One region of the Lentibacillus daqui genome, then DNA from elsewhere that is predicted to be linked to it. Evidence: a T-box and tRNA genes for the amino acid it is inferred to sense, from the RefSeq annotation. Region 1 holds a T-box; the other holds one or more tRNA genes.
The links. A T-box is a leader RNA that pairs with one kind of tRNA and senses whether it is charged. The one in region 1 lies ahead of thrS (threonine--tRNA ligase), so its partner is inferred to be a tRNA-Thr.
Positions count from the first base shown of each region.

Region 1 (9,873 bases):
TGGTAATGGAAGATAATAAAATCAAGGTATTGGCCTGGTATGATAATGAATGGGGCTATTCACACCGGGTAATCGATTTGACTAAATATGTCGGACAGTATATGCATCAGAAACAAATGAAAATTTCATAACTATTTGGGAGATAACCAACAGTGGGCAGATCATGGTAAAGAGTCTTGATCTGCCCACTTTAATTTTAAATGGACCGAGATAGTGAAAATCTAAAAAACATGTTAAAATAAAGGAAATAAAGCATAGAGAAACGCATGATTAATTTTTCCAGGTGGGGAGTACAGTGTCTGTTAAACATGTAATAGCGAAATATTTTAGCAAGCATGCGGAAACTAGTGAGGATCACTGGGATAGCGGATTACAAACACATTATTATAAAACAACCAAAGATAAAGGATTACAAGCTTTAGAAACGTTTTTTAATCAGTCAGATATCTATCAGGTAAATTCAATTTCCGAGCAACATGGAGAAATAAGTGTCAATGTGATAAAAGGACGGAAAGCATTTATCATAGCAACAATTATTATGGTAAGGCCCTATCGAACGGCGATTGATTTTACAGTAACTACAGAATCAATCCTGCCATCTGATTTTGCCTATAGTTCAAAGTTAATCCGGCGATTGTATCATGAGTTTGATAAAATATTTACATTGATTGATTAACCGGAATTACTTAACCTAAATGAACGGAGCGAAAAGAATGCGGTGTTCAAATTGTCAGAGTAAGAGTACAAAGGTGCTTGATTCCAGGCCAATAGAGGAAGGACATGCCATAAGAAGACGCAGGGAATGTGAACGATGCGGGTACAGATTTACCACATTTGAGCGGATTGAAGAGGTTCCTCTGATTGTAGTGAAAAAGGATGGGGCAAGACAGGAATTTAATCGTGATAAACTTGTACGTGGTCTCATAAAGGCATGTGAAAAACGACCTGTTCCACTAGGGAAAATTGAGGAAATTGCACTGGATGTTGAAAAAGATCTTCGTGACAGTGGGAGTTCAGAAATCCCTAGTGATCAAATTGGTGAAAAGGTAATGGATCGCTTATCAACAGTCGATGAAGTTGCTTATGTACGATTTGCTTCCGTTTATCGCCAGTTTAAAGATATTAGTGTGTTTTTAGACGAACTCAAAGACCTGATCAATACAGATAAACAGTGAAGTGAATCATGCATGATAGGTTAGGTTTAACGTTTTTGGGTAGGAGTGTGAGATGGATGGATGCTTTTGGCAAAATGCTGCCGATCGAAGGATATATCGTTGTACAAAAAGGGAGTTTGCCGGAGGGTTACGTAAAATCACTAACCCATTTGTATCAGCCGCTCATCGGATTAACGGCGGTGATGTTGTATCAAACGCTCCTGGATGAGATAGAGCTGCAACAAGATCAGCAGCCGCAGACCCATCATACATTAATGAATTATATGGATTTGCCGATGGACGAGATTTATCGGGCCAGGCTGAAGCTCGAGGGGATCGGCTTATTGAAAACCTTTAAACAACAAGCGCTTCAAAACGATTATTATACATATGTCCTCCTGGAACCTTTTGCGCCAAGTGACTTTTTTAAAGATGATATGTTAACACAGCTGCTATACCATCACTTGGGAGAAGATAAGTTTGCCGCATTGAAAGATCATTATTGTGTTCCTTCCCGGCAACCGGATGGTAAGGACATTACTGCCGGATTTCAGGAGGTTTTCCAAACATTTCAGCCACATCCAGACACATCGGATCCTGTTGAAACGCTATTGGAAAGGCAAGATCATTTGCCTGATTTTACTTGGATGAAACAAATGCTTGGTAAGCGAATGATTCCTGCAGATGAAGTATTAACAGCTGATAACCGAAAATTAATTTCACAAATGATGAAACTGTATGATTTGACAGAACATGAGATCGAAAAAGCTGTGATGTGGGCATTGACAGAGGAAAACAGGTTGGATACTGATGAGTTCAAACAGGCTTGCCACGATTTGTTTCAAGCTGTGCATCAGGAATCAGTTGTCAAATTAACGGATCGGCTGGCGTATCAGAAGCAGAAACAAAAAACAGCGGTGAATGCGAACCCGGTTACAAAAGAAGAGCAGCTGATTCATGAATTGGAATCCATCTCGCCAAAGCAATTGTTGGAGGATTTATCAAGTGGTAATCATGCATCAGGCCAGGATTTGAAAATCATTCGGGATATTATGACAACCCAGGGTCTGCCGTCACCGGTAATGAATGTACTGATCCACTATGTATTGCTACAATCAAATATGAAATTATCAAAGGCTTATATGGAGAAAATTGCCAGTCATTGGTCCCGTGCCAATTTACAAACGGCAAGAGAAGCAATGGAATTTGCCAAAAAGGAAAAAGCTAAATATCAAAAAGGATATGCAAACAACAAAAATCGACGGCCTGCTTCCAAAGAGGTTGTACCTGATTGGTTTAAACAGCGCAAGAATAAACAAACGAAAAACAATACGCAAACGGAACATACGGAAACCGAGGAAGAGAAAGAAGAGTTTGAAGCATTATTACGCGAATTCACAAGTAAAAATAGTCACTTGCAAGGATGATTTCTATGGAACCAATCAAATCTACATTAAAAAAATGGATGCAGGATAATAAAAATTTTCAAGAAAATTATACGGCGATGAAACAGGAAGTTCTTCATGATCCGGAAATCAGTCAGTTTCTCGCTTTAAATCCACAATTGACCCAGGCTGAAATTGATAAAAACCTGATGAAATTATATGAGTATAAAACACAATCAAAGCAGTGTGACAAATGTCATTCATTTGGTCAATGCATCAATATGATTCAAGGATATTCGCCAATCCTTAAAACGGACCAAAATGAAATTCATCTGACCTATGAAAAATGCCACAACCGGATTGCATATGAGAAGCAAAAAAAACAGGAAAAACTGATCAGAAGTTTGTATATGCCAAAAGATATCTTACATGCGAGCTTTGACAACGTGGATATCGATGATAAAAGAAGGAAGGTTTTTCGTGATTTAATGTTGTTTGTGAAGCAGGCTCAAACGGCCATTCCGGCTAAGGGACTTTACTTATCGGGACCATTTGGCATCGGTAAAACTTATTTGCTTGGCGCGATGGCTAATGAATTAAAAAAACTAAACATTTCCTCTATGCTTATTTATATGCCGGAGTTTGTCAGAGAAATGAAAGGTTCCATTAAAGATGATTCTATCAATGATAAGATAGATTATTTTAAACATGCGGATGTCCTCATGCTTGATGATATTGGGGCGGAAACACAATCAGCCTGGTTCCGGGATGAAATTTTGGGATCGATCCTGCAATACCGTATGATGGAACGCTTGCCGGTCTTCTTTACGTCGAATTACAGTCTGGAACAGTTGGAAGGTCAATTGGCATTTTCAAATCGCGGTGGGGTCGAACAGGTAAAAGCGGGCAGAATCATCGAACGAATCAAGCAAGTAAGTACAGAAGTCACGATGAGCGGAGAAAATCGGCGTGACCAATGAACATATTTATATAAAAGTGGAGTAGAAAGCTTTTCGTGCTAAGGGATTACTATTGTTACTAGTTTATTCGGATTACACATTTTTTCATGCCTTTGTCCATATAATGTAACAGTTTGGTCTTGGATGAGGGTGATGTTGTTTGCTGGAAGTTTATTTTAGTTCGGATAAGGAAGTAATCAGTTTTTGCGAGTATTTGTTTCATTATAACAAGCAAATTGAATTGCGTTGGAAAACTAATAAGAATTGGGGGAATCAATTACAACTGCAATATCAGGTTCCTGGCAATGAACCATTGGAAACGATTGCCAAAGCTATGGCGGATGTCTTTATTATTCATCGGTTGACGAATATGATCAAGCATATTATTGAAGATTATTATTATTATTCAAATACGGATGAAATGGCCCGGATTCTGGATTTGACGCATTGGATTTTTTCTGGTGAAGATGATGATAGCCAGCAGGTACGTAAGAATAAGGATCCAGAGCAGCTCTTGCAATCATTATTTATTGCCAATATAAAAAATACGACATCGATCCATTATGATTCTATTGTTCAGTTTCGTTTAAAAGCCTTTAAAGATCAATTGGTCCAATATGTGGGACTGGCAATCGACGAGTTTAAACGGGAAGAGGACCATCAGTCATTTGTCAACATGCTTCGTGAATATATAGCCAAAAAAGATACAACTTATGATGTAATTCATGTATTGCAGGGGACCCCTTTTTCCTTTTTTAAAGACAATGGAAAGCCGTTTTCCGCGATGGAGTTACGGACACTGATGCAAAAAGAGCCTCTCTATATTCTCGGGCTTGATGAGGATGAGTCGAATCTGGCGCCTCTGATTGCCATGGCGCCAAAAAAAATCAAAATTTATGGGGATCACCCATCGGAACCAAAAACGCTAACTGTAATTAATGTTTTCGAGGAAAAAGTGGAGTTTAAACCATATAAACAATTCCCGTTTACATTTTATCTAAAAAAGTGACATATAAAGACTTGATTTTTCTATCATGAACCGCTATAATACGACTTATATCATTCATATGAACAAGTTTTGATAAGGACAAGATCATTTGTTTATTGTATACCAAGAGATGGAAGTCATCGGCTGAAAGCTTCCATATACAACCAGATGATTACCGCCTTTGAGCTCTGTTATTGAACGTATCAAGTAGATAGCAGCGTTTAATCTGCGTTAACGATTTAAAGCCGTATTTTTTACGGGAAATAGGGTGGAACCACGTGACCAACGCTCGTCCCTTTGCTTACAGATGCAGAGGGGTGGGCGTTTTTTAGTTCTAAATAACAATAGATAAATTATGAAAAGGAGCGATCACCATGGCAGCGGACATTGCAATCATTTTTCCGGATGGAGCTGAAAAAGCGTTTCCGGCCGGGACAACCGGTGAAGATATCGCGGCTTCTATTTCTCCGGGATTAAAAAAACAAGCATTAGCAATTAAATTAGATGGTAAACTGTATGATTTAAAACGGGAATTACCTAAAGGTGGAGCCATTGAAATTATTACGTATAAAAGTAAAGAAGGCATCGAGGTTGAACGGCATTCGACTGCACATTTGATGGCTCAGGCGATTAAACGGTTATATAAACATGTTAACTTTGGTGTTGGACCGGTGATTGAAGAAGGTTTCTATTATGATATGGATATGGAGCATACCATTACCCCGGAAGATCTGCCAAGGATTGAAAAGGAAATGCGCAAGATTGTTGATGAGAACCTGGAAATAGAACGGATTGAAGTAACTCGTGACAAAGCAAAGGAAATGTTTCAGGATGACGAACTGAAACTTGAATTAATCGACGCTATTCCTGAGGATGAACAGGTGACAATCTACCGGCAAGGTGAATTCTATGATCTCTGCCGTGGTGTCCATGTGCCATCAACAAGCAAGATCAAGGCATTTAAATTGTTGAGTATCTCTGGTGCGTATTGGCGTGGTGACAGTAATAACAAACAGTTGCAGCGAATTTATGGTACAGCGTTTGAAAAGCAAAGCCAGGTCGACGAATACTTGCGGATTTTGGAGGAACGTAAGGAACGTGATCACCGGAAACTTGGTAAGGAACTGGGTATTTTCACCATCTCACAAAAAGTTGGCCAGGGGTTGCCGATGTGGCTGCCAAAAGGGGCAACGATTCGCCGGACAATCGAACGCTATATTGTTGACATTGAGGAACGGCTGGGCTATGACCACGTCTATACACCGGTACTAGGCAGCCTTGATTTATACAAAACCAGTGGACACTTGGATCATTACCAAGATGACATGTTTCCGGTAATGGAAATGGATAATGAGGATTTGGTGTTGCGACCAATGAACTGTCCGCACCATATGATGGTTTATAAAAATCAATTATACAGCTATCGTAATCTGCCGGTCCGGATTGCAGAACTCGGGATGATGCACCGTTATGAAATGTCCGGTGCGCTGGCGGGACTACAGCGGGTTCGGGCCATGACATTGAATGATGCACATATCTTTGCCCGACCGGATCAGTTGAAGAACGAATTTATCCGTGTCGTCGAACTTGTTCAGAAAGTATATGAAGATTTCGGAATAAAGGATTATTATTTCCGCTTATCATACCGCGATCCTGAAGATAAAGAGAAGTACATCGACAATGATGAAATGTGGGAAAAAGCTCAGTCGATGCTGAGAGAAACGATGGAAGAAATGGGTGTTAAGTATGTTGAGGCAATTGGTGAGGCTGCGTTTTATGGTCCCAAACTTGATGTACAAGTAAAAACAGCCATTGGAAAAGACGAAACATTGTCCACCGTTCAGATTGATTACCAATTGCCTGAACGTTTTGATCTGACATATATTGGTGAAGATGGCAAGGAACATCGTCCTGTTGTTATCCACCGTGGTGTTGTATCAACAATGGAACGCTTTGTTGCCTTCTTATTGGAAGAATATAAAGGCGCATTTCCAACATGGCTGGCACCAGTACAAGCCATGGTAATTCCGGTAGCACCGCAAGCCCATTTGGATTATGCCAAACGGGTAGAAGATAAACTTAGACTGGAAGGTGTACGCGTCGAAGTGGATGAGCGTGACGAAAAGATCGGCTATAAAATCCGTGGAGCGCAAACACAAAAAATACCTTTTGCATTAGTTGTCGGTGATAATGAAATGAATGACAATGCTGTTAATGTCCGTCGATATGGAGAAAAACAATCAGAAACCATGTCATTCGAAGCATTTAAACAATTAATTACAACGGAAATCGTCGAGAAAACATTGTGATACGAACAATCCCATGTTAATTTCAGGCTGTGGGGACAAATCCTGTATTTGACATATATACAGTTTGATGTTATTCTATATAAGCTGAATTTAATGATCGAAAGACAAGTAGGAGCACCCGCTTCTCACCTGTTCGACGCAAGTGATTGCTGTTGACTGGTTCCATATATTCCTGATAGACTATTTGGAGACGTGTGGGTGCATCTGTGTACCGACACGTTTTTTATGCGAAAATAACTTGTCAACGATTAAAGCGTTCAAAGGGGAACAATGGACTTTTGAACATCTTAAAAATATTTTGGAGGTGGCTGGCTATTAGCAAAGATATGAATGTCAATGAAAAAATTCGTGCCCGGGAAGTACGTTTAATTGATTCAAATGGTGATCAGCTTGGAGTGAAATCGCGCAATGAAGCACTGGATATTGCGGCAAAACGAAACCTTGATTTGGTATTGGTTGCTCCGAATGCAAAACCACCTGTTTGCCGAATTATGGACTTCGGTAAATATCGTTTTGAACAGCAAAAGAAAGAAAAAGAGGCACGCAAAAAGCAAAAAGTTATTAATGTAAAAGAAGTTCGCTTTACACCGGGAATTGGTGATCATGATTTTAATACTAAATTAAAAAATGCTCGTAAATTCCTTGAAAAAGGGGACAAAGTTAAAGCATCGGTTCGCTTTCGTGGTCGTGCGATTACCCACAAGGAGCTGGGTCAGGAAGTATTGAACCGTTTAGCTGAAGAAGTGAAAGATATTTCTACAGTGGAGTCCAAAGCAAAAATGGAAGGACGCAATATGTTTATTATGCTTGCTCCAACGAACGAGAAAAAATAATTGCAGGAGGAAATTACTATGCCTAAAATGAAAACTCATAAAGGGACACAAAAACGTTTCAAACGAACTGGTTCCGGGAAACTGAAACGTTCACATGCATATACGAGTCATATGTTTGCACACAAATCACAAAAACAAAAACGTAAATTACGTAAATCCGCACTTGTAGCATCTGGTGACTATAAGCGTATTAATCCAATGCTTCCATATAAATAAGTTGCAGATTGTATGAAACCAGGATATTAAGTCAATTGTATTAGGAGGGAATTATTATGCCACGTGTAAAAGGTGGAACAGTTACGCGCAGACGTCGTAAACGCGTATTGAAATTAGCTAAAGGTTATTATGGTTCGAAACGGACTTTATTTAAAACAGCAAAACAGCAAGTAATGAAATCGGGTCAGTATGCTTATCGTGACCGCAGACAAAAGAAACGGGAATTCCGTAAACTTTGGATTGCACGGATTAATGCCGCTGCACGGATGAACGATCTTTCTTACAACAAATTAATGCACGGTTTAAAAGTAGCCGGAATTGAAGTGAATCGGAAAATGTTATCAGATCTCGCAATTAATGACGAACAAGCATTTACCCAACTGGCTGACAAAGCAAAAGCAGCTTTAAAATAGGTTTTATAAAATGACTGTCCTTTGGATATTAAAGGGTGGTCATTTTTTATTTAATGAAATTCATTCTTCGCCCTTCCAAGTTAGGTGTTTACCAATCAATTATTTGTCTATTTACTTGTTATTGTCATAAAGGCTCGTCTATTGTCATATACATGTACTACTCGTTATGGAAAAAGATTGCCGAAATGACAACGCAGAGGAGGACATCTATGGAATTGTTTGGTAATTACCTCATGACGATCATCGAAATGGGAGGACTATTTGCACCATTATTATTTATCACGGTTCATTTATTACGGCCGTTATTCTTTCTTCCCGTTGTTTTTATCTGTGTTTCCGGTGGGATTATATTCGGAACTGTGGAGGGGACCTTTTATTCCCTTATCGGTATTACATTATCAAGTTTGGCTTTTTATGGTATTATACGTTTTATGCCCAAAAACCTTGATCGGCTGACAAATTTGCAACAAAAACTGATTGGCAAGCATGCTGATTTTACAACTTCACAAATCGCTATATTACGACTTGTACCATTTATTCATTTTCACCTCTTATCTCTTTGTTTGATTCAAATTACAGCAGGTTTTAAGGATTACGCTAGATCATCATTGCTATCAAATATACCACTTGCATTCGTCTATACGTCTGTTGGTCAATGGATATCAAACCTCTCTCCTTTCTATGTATCCATATGTTTAATTGCCTTATTACCCCTCATTTATTTATTAAGACGAAAGGAAATTGTGATTAAATGGCGGGATTTTTTCCAAGTGAGCACATAAATGATGCCCATCTATAAAAGGTGGGCATCATTTAGTCTGTGGGGCTGATAAGCAGTTGATTGATTGGGTGTTTCCACTCAATCTGGGCATAAGGATAGCGTATTAATAGTTCCTTTTCCAAAAAGTACAAGTCATCTCTTGTTAATCCACGTAGATCAAGGGGCTCTGGAACGGTGACTTGTATCGTAACCACTTCAAATGCCTGATCCGTGGTTCCCAAATATTTCTCCCCTTCGAACAGACAGCCTTTATACACGAATTGCAAGTTTTTTTTACTGTTTTGTTCATCATCCAGCAGGAAAAACTCTTTTTGTTGTTTGGCGATTTGTATTTTCCTTCGTGGATTCCGCAAATATTGCAATAGTGTATATATCAAAAAAACCAGCGCAATCAAGATCAGTACACGAAATAAAAACACTATCATCATTAACCGTCTCCCCAAAAGAGTGTGTTCAAAAGGAGGATAAAGGGGCATGTCATTTTTACCGGACTTTTTGAACATCCTCTAACGTATTATCCCCTAATACGGATGAGAATTCATTTGGGTTTCATTTTATTCGTGATACAATCAAGGTAATAAGGAGTGAAGCAAAAATGGACTGGAATAGATTATTTGTTATGCAGGAAAAATTGGACCAATATATTGAAAACAATCAGGGCATAACAGGCAAGGATTTATTTTCGGAAAAGGTACTCGCCCTTCTCGTAGAAATCGGCGAATTGGCCAATGAAACACGCTGTTTCAAGTTTTGGAGTAAAAAGCCTAAAAGTGATAAAGAGATTATTTTAGCTGAGTATGTTGACGGTTTGCATTTTATGATGTCGTTGGGGCTT
Region 1 is NZ_CP114176.1:1,457,817-1,467,689, forward strand. It holds gene O2S85_RS07335 (glyceraldehyde-3-phosphate dehydrogenase) at 1-131, shown strand, start outside; gene O2S85_RS07340 (cytosolic protein) at 296-676, shown strand; gene nrdR (transcriptional regulator NrdR) at 714-1,175, shown strand; gene O2S85_RS07350 (replication initiation and membrane attachment family protein) at 1,232-2,581, shown strand; gene dnaI (primosomal protein DnaI) at 2,587-3,519, shown strand; gene ytxC (putative sporulation protein YtxC) at 3,659-4,507, shown strand; T-box leader at 4,568-4,786, shown strand; gene thrS (threonine--tRNA ligase) at 4,861-6,795, shown strand; ribosomal protein L20 leader region at 6,896-7,025, shown strand; gene infC (translation initiation factor IF-3) at 7,122-7,628, shown strand; gene rpmI (50S ribosomal protein L35) at 7,647-7,844, shown strand; gene rplT (50S ribosomal protein L20) at 7,901-8,257, shown strand; gene O2S85_RS07385 (TVP38/TMEM64 family protein) at 8,467-9,039, shown strand; gene O2S85_RS07390 (sigma-w pathway protein ysdB) at 9,071-9,463, opposite strand; gene O2S85_RS07395 (dUTP diphosphatase) at 9,634-9,873, shown strand, end outside.

Region 2 (9,873 bases), 1.1 Mb from region 1:
GGCGGGAATTAGCCAACAAGTTAAAGATTAATCCCAATACTGCACAACGAGCCTATAAAGAAATGGAGGAAGAAGGGTTGATTTATACCGAGCGCAATTTGCCCAGTCGAATTACAAAAGATGAACAAACGTTAAAAGCGGTAAGGGAAGAGCTGATTATACAGGCAGTTAATTCCTTTGTTGAGGCTGTCCATTCGATACAAGTACCGGTGGATGAGGTGCTGGATTTAGTGAAGGAAAAATACGCAGCAAAAAATGAACAGGAGGGAAAAGCGTGATTGAAGTTAAACATGTACAGAAAAAATTTGGTCGTAAACAAGTACTTAACGACATTTCCTTCACCGCTAATAAAGGGGAGATTACCTGTTTGATTGGTATCAATGGTGCAGGAAAGACAACGATTCTTAACGCGATTATGGCACTGACCCCAATTAACGGCGGGCAGATTTTAATTGATGGGGGAAAACTCAACAAACATAGCTATGAAAACATTATTTGAAACTGGTTCATTTTGAATTTGAGCGATTTGTCAAAATTTATTTTGCTTTAATCATGGTAACTGTTGTTATGCAGTTTGTTGGGGTTATTGTTAAAGCAAAAGGTTATCTCAATATGGCTAGCCACAACATTCATGAAGAACATGTTTCACAGGAAGTCGTTTTACGTGATAATGGGGCGATGTCATTTGATCAGATTACTAATTCCTTATGGTTTGTAGCGCCGATGATACAGAAATGCATGTATATGACTTGGACATACATGCTGGTAAAATCGTTGGTGAAGAGACGATCCAATCCCGTTCGGAAAAAATGGAAAGTGATGCATCAACAGGCATGTAGGTATTACCAAAAGATGCAGGTAATAGCGAACCGAACGATATATTTATTGTGAAGGAAGACAGTAAGGTTGCGCCTGAGGATGGGGAAGTGTCATATATCGGCAGTAATGTAGTTCGTTATGACTTGAAAACCAATCAGCAGGAAAAATTATCATTACCCAAAGAGTTGCGAGAAGGGGCAAAAGTCGAATCGGTTCATGGAACAACACTATATTTCACTAAGGCAAAAGGGAATCAACTAAACATCATTGCTTATGACACAAATGCTTAGAAAATAACAGAACATCAGACGATCAACCTGCCAAAATCCTATCAAGCGGAAGCAATGGGCCGCCCGCTTATAAAAGTAAGGGATGATCACCTCTATATTGTGAGTAACCAGCAATTCGGGCAGCAAGATACCTCGGTCATGGTCGTAGATTTGAAATCTGGAAAAACGGAATATGAGGGGTATCAAAACAGTTTAATCTAAATTATTTAAAATTAATTACTTTTTAGCAGGATTCTTGCATTTTATGTCGAACCTTGTAAGTAGAAATAAAATGAGGAGGATCGCTAACATGTATACCATCGATGAAGCATCCAGCATACTTGGTGTTCATCCCACTACATTAAGAAGGTGGGAAAAAGAGGGGAAGATAACATCCTCTCGAACCACCGGTGGCCATAGAAGATATGCTATAGAAGACCTTAGTGCTATCAAGCATGATTTGAAACCACTTCAAGACAAAATTGTTATTGGGTATTGCCGCGTCTCATCATCGGACCAAAAGGAAGATTTAAAAAGGCAGATCCATACCGTTTCGCAGTATTGTTCGGCAAATGGATATCAGTTTCGTATTATAAAGGATCTGGGAAGTGGTTTGAATGACGATAAAAGAGGACTAAAAGAATTAATCCGGCTGGCGCAAAGCAATCAGGTGGAGAAAGTTGTCGTCAACTATAAAGATAGGTTACTACGTTTTGGGTATGAATTGTTGGAACAAATATGTGCCTTCCATCATGTGAAAATTGAAATCGTCAACCATACAGAGGATAAAACATATGAGCAGGAGTTAGTCGAGGATATGCTTTCCATTATTACTGTCTTTAGCAGCCGCTTGTATGGAAGCAGAAGTCATAAGCGAAAGAAACTGCAACAAGCGGTGAAACAGGTCATCGAGGACAACGGCCATGCTTACGTATAATAAAAAGGTACGGTTGGTGGTTACAAAAGAAAACAAGCAGTTACTAGATTCTCAATCCAGAATGTGCAACTGGCTGTACAATCAATTGCTTGATGCGGTGGAGGAAGATTATCGCAATGGAAAAAAGAAAAAACTGCTTTCCGGCAGAAACCTGAGGAATGAAGTACCGAAAATAAAAGGGGAAAACCCATTTTTGTTTAAAGTCCATTCCTCCCCATTGAAAAATACGGCATTACGGTTAAAAGATGCCTATGAACGATTTTTTGATCCAAAATTAATGAATGAGAAACCAAAATATCGTTCATGGAAAAAGAAGTGGTTTTCGCTATATTATGATGAACCAAAAAAAGGCTTTAAATTATTGGATACCAATCTGCTTTCCTTAAGTTTTGGCAAGTTAACAGATGAAGAATACAAGGAATTAAAGAAAAAAGATAAAAAGGCTAAGAAGACCATCAAAATCAAAGTTGGACTCGTGGAAGCGGTAGAACTAAGCGAAACGGAGAGAATCAAAACCCTTCGCATTACAAAGGATCTGGATTCGTATTATGCCATTTTTACAATAGAAGATGTCAAAGAAATCACCAAGGTGAAGGAACAATCGTTTATTGTATTTGATCCCAACCATAAGAATCTGGCGGTGGGATTAGGCAGTGATGGAAAATCATATGAATTGAAATCGATGAATGCACTGTTGAAGTATTGGGATAAACGAATCGATGAAATCAAATCAAAACGGGACAAATGTGAAAAATTTAATAAGCTGGTATGCACCCCAAACGTCACCTATTTTGAGCCAAGCAAACGTTGGAAAAGACTTAATCATGCTTTGGAAAAGGCGCAATTAAAACGTCGAGAACAAATGAAGACGCTGTTATTTAGCTATGCGCATTATTTTTCCAAGCGTTACGATGCGATCTACATTGGTGATTATACTCCGACTCCCGATGTGGCGAAATACGGGACGATGAGAAGGGCCATGTTAAATCAAACACCAGTTGGACAGTTTCGCCGTATATTAAACTGGGTGCAAGCGAAAAGTGGCAAGCATTATCAAAAGATTGATGAACGGGATACAACCAAAACCTGTTGTGTCTGTAGTCATCAGGAGAAAAAGGACCCTTCCATTCGCAGCTTTACATGTGTAAACTGCGGTACAACGCTTTCGAGAGATATCAACAGTGCAGTTAATATCGGAAAGAAAGCCAAAAAGCGATTGCCTCGCGCAGGCTACATAGGTGTGGAATCCCCTATGTATACAGTGTGGTGGGATTTTAAACAGGCAAAGATTGCTTGTGGTTTGACCCCATCTGCTGGCCTCGGGAAGTAAATCCGAGGGTTGAAACAAACATTTTTCTTGGTAACAGAGAAGAGGTCTTTGGTTAATTTTAGGCTTAATTTCGGTTAGGTTTAAATAGACAAAGGAGTGCGGACAGTTGCAACGAAGGTTAACGATGATATCAAGAATCTCGAATTGTTTATTATCATTAACGACTTTTCACTTGATGGGGAAGCGGAGGACGATTGATTACGGTAACACATCTTAGCTATCATTTTATGGTTGGAAAAAAAGACAGACAACATATCCGGACTCTTGGAAATCTTCTATAGCTAAAAAAGATAACAGCAAAAATCCTGGCTTAGGTATATACTGGCCAGGATTTTTACTGTACTTAAATTTAGTTGCGTGCTGACAATTTCGAGTTGTAAACTTAATACACCTCGTAATTTTGCCCTGTCTGTGCCCCGAGTACACTCTTTTTATATGCTAGTGCAACACGTTGGGCAGGAACTGGGTCAAACCCTTGGAAGAGACTCTCCAACCGATCCCAGGATTCCTGAACGGCATTAGGGCTGACACTATTAATCCGGATTCCCCGCGGCATTTCGATGGCGGCCGATTTAACGAATGCCTTGACACCACCGTTGGCCATCGCCGCAGAAGCCCCCTGACGAATCGGGTCATCCATCATAATACCGGTTGTTAGTGTAAAGCTCCCATTATCGTTTACATGGTCTAATCCCAGAAGCACCAAATTGATTTGCCCCTTTAGCTTGCTTTCAATTCCCTTTTCATTCAATTCCGGAGTCAGTTCTGAAACAGAGGCAAAATTGGCACCACCAGAGGCATTAATAACCGCATCCACCCGTCCGACTGTTTCATACATGTTGCGGATGCTGGCTTCCGAGGTGATATCAACCTGTACATCGGCACCATTTCTTCCCGCCCGAATGAGGTCATGATCTTTTTCTAACGTTTCTACAACCTTTTTTCCAATGGTGCCACTAGCACCGACGATAAGTATTTTCATTGGTCTACTCCTCCTGTTCATCGTGCTGGTACTTACTAATGATAACATGCTTGAAAAAATAATGTGAAATCACTCAACATAAAGGCATCTGTAAATAAATTTATGTGCAATCACCTGACTTATGATTCTTATCAACAAGCAATGGCTGAATCATTCAGATGATCCAGCCATATGTTGATATATTTTATTTATTTTTTCCTCTAACAAATCCAGCGGAACGATTCGGGCCTCACGGATATATTCTTTTCCATCGATAAAAAATAATAGGATGGGCACGGTAAAAACGGAAAATGCTCCAGCTATTTCCGGTACCTGATCAGCGTTGATATGACCTAACGCCACTTCAGGGTAATTTTTCATTAATACTTGTACTTGTGGGAACAGACCGTGACATACACTGCAGTCGGGGCGTGATATAAACAGGAAGGAGAGTTGATGGTTTCGGATAAAGTCATTTATTGCGGAAAGCGAGGTTAGTTCTGTAAATTCCATCGTAAAAACCTCCATAAAAAAACGCCGCGTATAAATTGCAAAACATCCTTGCAAGCTAAGCGCTAACGTTGTATCATTAAAATATTACTGATGTTTTAATTTCAATCCACACAGTTTACACACACTAATTTTACTACATTTAAATCAAAATGTCAATATATAAGTCTTAACTCAAATGGGGGAGTTCGATGAGTGAAGAAAACGAAAATCGGGAAGCGGAACAACACCGGGTGAACCAAGTAATTGAGGAAATTCACCAACGACAGAAAAAGTTATATGCGAAGTCATCCGGGTTAAAGGAAAGTGTTATCGATCTGCGGCAAAACTTCTGGGAGGATGTGACCGTAAATCTGGATGAACCTGATGATGTTATCGAAACACAGGCAAGTATCAAACAACAAGCAGAACTATTATCCGAACGCGAACGATTCCATGGAAAAATAGGTGAGGAATTAAAAACGTTAAAACGACTAAAAAACAATCCCTATTTTGGCCGGATTGATTTTCGAGCGGATGGGGAAACCACAAGTGAGCCGATTTATATCGGGATTGCCTCATTGATGGATCAGCTTGACGAGGAATTTCTGGTATATGATTGGCGCGCCCCAATTTCCAGCCTTTATTACGATTACTCCCCTGGAAAAGCTGCATATCAAACCATGAGCGGTACCATTTCAGGCGAGATGACGCTAAAAAGGCAATTTATTATCCGTAACGGCGTCATTAAAGGGATGTTTGATACAGGTGTTACCATTGGCGATAAACTGTTGCAACAAGCGCTTGGTAATAATGCCAGTACGACAATGAAAAGTATCGTGTCCACAATTCAAAAGGAGCAAAATAAAATCATCCGTGACGAACGGCATCGTTATCTTGTGGTTCAGGGCGTGGCTGGCAGCGGCAAAACATCCGCTGCATTACAACGAATTGCATTTTTAATGTATAGACATCGCGAGACATTACATGCTGATAATGTTGTCTTATTTTCACCAAACCCGTTGTTTAGTAGTTATGTAGCCAATGTCCTGCCTGAACTCGGAGAAGCGAATGTGCGACAAACGACTTTTTATGAATATTTGGTAGACAAAATCGGAAGTAAGCTAACCGTTGAGTCACCATTTCAACATATGGAATATAAATTAACGGGAGCACAGGATGAAGATTATCAAACAAAAATGGCATGTATTGATTATAAATCAGGTATCACGTTTAAACAGCATTTGGATGCGTTTATAACAAGTTTAGCGGAAGAAGGATTAATTTTTAAAAATATATCATTTCGTAAACAGGTATTTGTTACCAAAGAACAAATCCAAGACTATTTTTATTCCCTTCATCCGGCTATTGCCATTCCAAATAAATTAGAGCTTGTTGCCAAATGGTTGCTAAGTGAAATACAGAAGCAACAGCGTAAGGAAAAAAACAAGGATTGGGTCATGGAGCAGGTTGAGTTATTGGATAAAGAGGAATATTTGCAGGCCCATTACCATATGCAAAAGCAGGATCAGGATGAGTTATATGCGGATGAAACGGAAGAAGACTTTTTGCGGGAAAGAGTGGTAAAAAAAGCCTTTTCCGGATTGAAAAAACGCGTAAAGCAATTCCAGTTCGTGCATGTTCTGGCAACCTATCGGAAATTTTTTACCGATTGGTCGCCGGCAGTTGCTCCAAGCCATTGGCAGGAAATAAAGGAACAGACTATTGCCGCCCTTTCTAAAGGGTACTTGGCATGGGAGGAGGCAACTGCATATGCATATTTTAAAGGGTGTCTGTTAGGTGACAGTGCCGATCGATCAGTCCGTCATTTATTGATTGATGAAGCGCAGGATTATTCGCCATTTCAGTTTGCCTACATCAAGCACCAATTCCCTTATACAAGGATGACGCTGCTAGGAGACGTGAATCAGGCAATCTACACGCATACTATTCAGGGAAGCCCGCTTGCACCAGCCCAAGCGGATGAAAGTTATGAACGAATTGTCTTGACTAAGAGCTATCGATCCACCAAACAAATTGTGGACTTTACAACCCAGTTTGCTCCCGAGGGTGAAATGATCGAGCCATTTAACAGGGAGGGCAGGAAACCGCTGTTGGTTACTTACCAGGGAAATGCCGCTGATCCGCTGGTTAAAACAATACAGAAATTGAAAGAGAATGGTCATGAAACGATTGCACTTATTTGTAAAACGCAGCAAGGTTGTGACGAACTGTTTGAACAGTTACATGGCAGATGGGCTGTAACGCGGATCAATGAAGAAACCCGCTCGTTTCAAAAGGGCATTTTACTATTGCCGGTGTACTTAGCGAAAGGAATTGAATTTGATGCAGTGATTATTCCGGAAGCATCGGCCAAAACGTATACGACAGAAGCAGATCGGACGTTATTTTACACGGCTTGTACAAGAGCAATGCATGAACTGGTGATGCTAACGGATAGTACGCGCAATCCATTTATATTGGAAGCACAAGAAGATAAATATGAGGTGTTAAACGCGTAGATAAGGGAGTCCCTTCAACATCGTGTTGGAGGGATTTCCGTTCTATATCGGAAAACTATTTTTTTCGATGATTCATGTTTGTACTTATAGTAAAATATAGATAGGATAGAAGGAATTCTTTGATCCCCCTTTGATAGATAAGGGCAAAAGGAGTGATACCCATGAATGGCGGGAACTGGTATGATTGGATAACACCAACTAATCCGTTTGTGGCAGTGCTGTTAAGTATGCTGCTGATTTTAGGAGTTGCAATTATTGCCTGGTTTGAGGATAAGAAAAACTTTAAAACCCCTTTGTTAATATTAATTACAGGATTTATCTTTGCGATTATTGGCGTACTTTTTCTGCATTCGATTGGGTTTTATAAATAGGTTTGGGATTTAATCAAACGAGATCAAGAAGAGAAATTGTAGAAAAGGTGTGAAAAGATTATTTGATTATGTATCAATTAATGGCGGAGAAGGTGGGATTCGAACCCACGCGACGCGAAAACGTCCTAACGCATTTCGAGTGCGTCCCCTTCAGCCGGGCTTGGGTACTTCTCCGGATGGTGCTGGTGAAAGGATTCGAACCTTCGACCCCGTCATTACGAGTGACGTGCACTACCAGCTGTGCTACACCAGCATCTAAAGTATGACTTTTTTTGTAAAGCACATAGAGTATCATAATACATTTTAATCATTTCTTCAACTATTTTGCGGTGATTTTTTAAAGTTAGAGAGCAGAATTCGGTTAATTTTCGGCGTGCGAGTCATGACTTAAAGTGGGAACAATTGCGAACCGCCGATAAAAGTGCTGAAACCGTCGATAATTTACCCGAAATCGCCGTAAAACTGGTTGAAACCGCCGTTAAATAGCCGGCTATGAATAACCAAATCATTGTAAACGATAAAACCCCAGCAGATATATATAATGAGCCGGGGTTTTCATTTGGGAAATCATGATCACACTTTAATTGTTAAACATCTCCAAAGAAAAATCTACTTTCTTATTCTCCTGCTCCTCATAGCCTTTCATATAATTGATCCTGCGCTGGGCTGAAGCTTGGCTGACCTGCTCATCGGCATGGTAGGAAGATCGTACAAGCGGGCCTGATTCACAATGACGGAATCCTTTTTTTAAGGCAATTTCTTTTAGTTCCGCAAATTCATCCGGGTGGTAGTAACGTTCAACCCTTAAGTGTTTTTTTGTTGGTTGCAAATATTGACCGATTGTCATGATGTCTACGTTGTGTGCCAATAAGTCATCCATCGCTTGTAAAATTTCTTCTTTTTCTTCGCCTAGACCGACCATAATACTTGATTTGGTTGGTGTATTTGGTGCTATTTCTTTTACCCGTTCCAGCAATTGTAAGGAACGGTCGTATTTTGCAATTGCCCGTACGCGTTTAGTTAATCTGCGTACTGTTTCAATGTTATGGTTAAAAATGTCTGGTTCACTATCCATTAAAGTATGCAGGCTTTCGTAGTCACCTTTCATGTCCGATGGTAACACTTCAATCGTGCAGCCAGGGTTTTCACGGCGGATGGCTCTTACCGTTTCCGCAAATACCGCAGCGCCCCCATCATTTAGGTCATCGCGAGCGACTGCTGTCACAACAACATGTTTTAAGCCCATAATCGATACGGATTCCGCAACACGAGTAGGTTCTCCCCAATCCAGTTCGTTTGGTAATCCAGTTTTAACTGCACAAAAACGGCAGCCGCGGGTACAAGTGTCACCAAGAATCATAAAAGTTGCCGTTTTTCGTTCACTCCAGCATTCGTGGATGTTCGGACAGCGTGCTTCTTCGCAAACGGTATTTAATCGTTTATCACGCATGAGTTTCTTTAATCCACGGTAAGATTGGTTCGTATTGATTTTTGTTTTCAGCCATTCCGGTTTTCTTATGTATTCCTCCTGTTTAGCCATTAAGTACACGCTCCTTTGAATGATGTTTGAAATTCCAATCATGATTGCTGTATTTATCAGCAGCTAGCTGGTAGACTTCCTCCCATTGCTGATTGGTTAATTCAAATGGAGATAGTTTGATATCTACTCCAGTTTCAAAACCTTGTTTAAACGCGTCTTTCATAGTGCTCATGGATATGGATCGGTTTGTTTCTTGACGGATGGTTGTTGCTTTTGTATCAAATGCTGCTCTTTTTCTTTCTCGTATTTCCTCACTTGGAAAACGGAATAGATCGAAAAGTATCGTTTTGTTCATGGAATGTGGAATCGATCCATGCTGCAGCAATACTCCTTTTTGCCGGGTTTGTGCATTGCCGGATATTTTCTTCCCACCCGCCAGCAACTCGTATAACGCCGGTCTTTCAAAACACACTGCAGAACGGTTTTGAATGGAATGTCTTTGTTTGGCATAATCGACTGTGATTCCTAAATTGGCATACCCGTCAAAGATACCCTTGGATAGAACATAGTAAGCTTCCGTGATAGATGCTGGGATAAATGATTTGTTCTCCGCAATAACAAGACTGTAGGTTAACTCATCATCGTGCAGTACCGCACTACCACCGGTTAACCGGCGAACCACTGGTATCCTATAC
Region 2 is NZ_CP114176.1:388,065-397,937, forward strand. It holds gene O2S85_RS02050 (GntR family transcriptional regulator) at 1-278, shown strand, start outside; partial or broken gene O2S85_RS02055 (ATP-binding cassette domain-containing protein) at 275-493, shown strand; gene O2S85_RS02060 (hypothetical protein) at 553-891, shown strand; gene O2S85_RS02065 (hypothetical protein) at 888-1,109, shown strand; gene O2S85_RS02070 (IS607 family transposase) at 1,399-2,025, shown strand; gene O2S85_RS02075 (RNA-guided endonuclease InsQ/TnpB family protein) at 2,012-3,355, shown strand; gene O2S85_RS02080 (short chain dehydrogenase) at 3,738-4,337, opposite strand; gene O2S85_RS02085 (thioredoxin family protein) at 4,488-4,829, opposite strand; gene helD (RNA polymerase recycling motor HelD) at 5,018-7,327, shown strand; gene O2S85_RS02095 (hypothetical protein) at 7,489-7,698, shown strand; tRNA gene O2S85_RS02100 (tRNA-Ser) at 7,780-7,872, opposite strand; tRNA gene O2S85_RS02105 (tRNA-Thr) at 7,876-7,951, opposite strand; gene lipA (lipoyl synthase) at 8,279-9,238, opposite strand; gene O2S85_RS02115 (lipoate--protein ligase family protein) at 9,231-9,873, opposite strand, start outside.
Region 2: it has a tRNA-Thr gene. The T-box ahead of thrS (threonine--tRNA ligase) is inferred to sense a tRNA for this amino acid. The anticodon was not compared.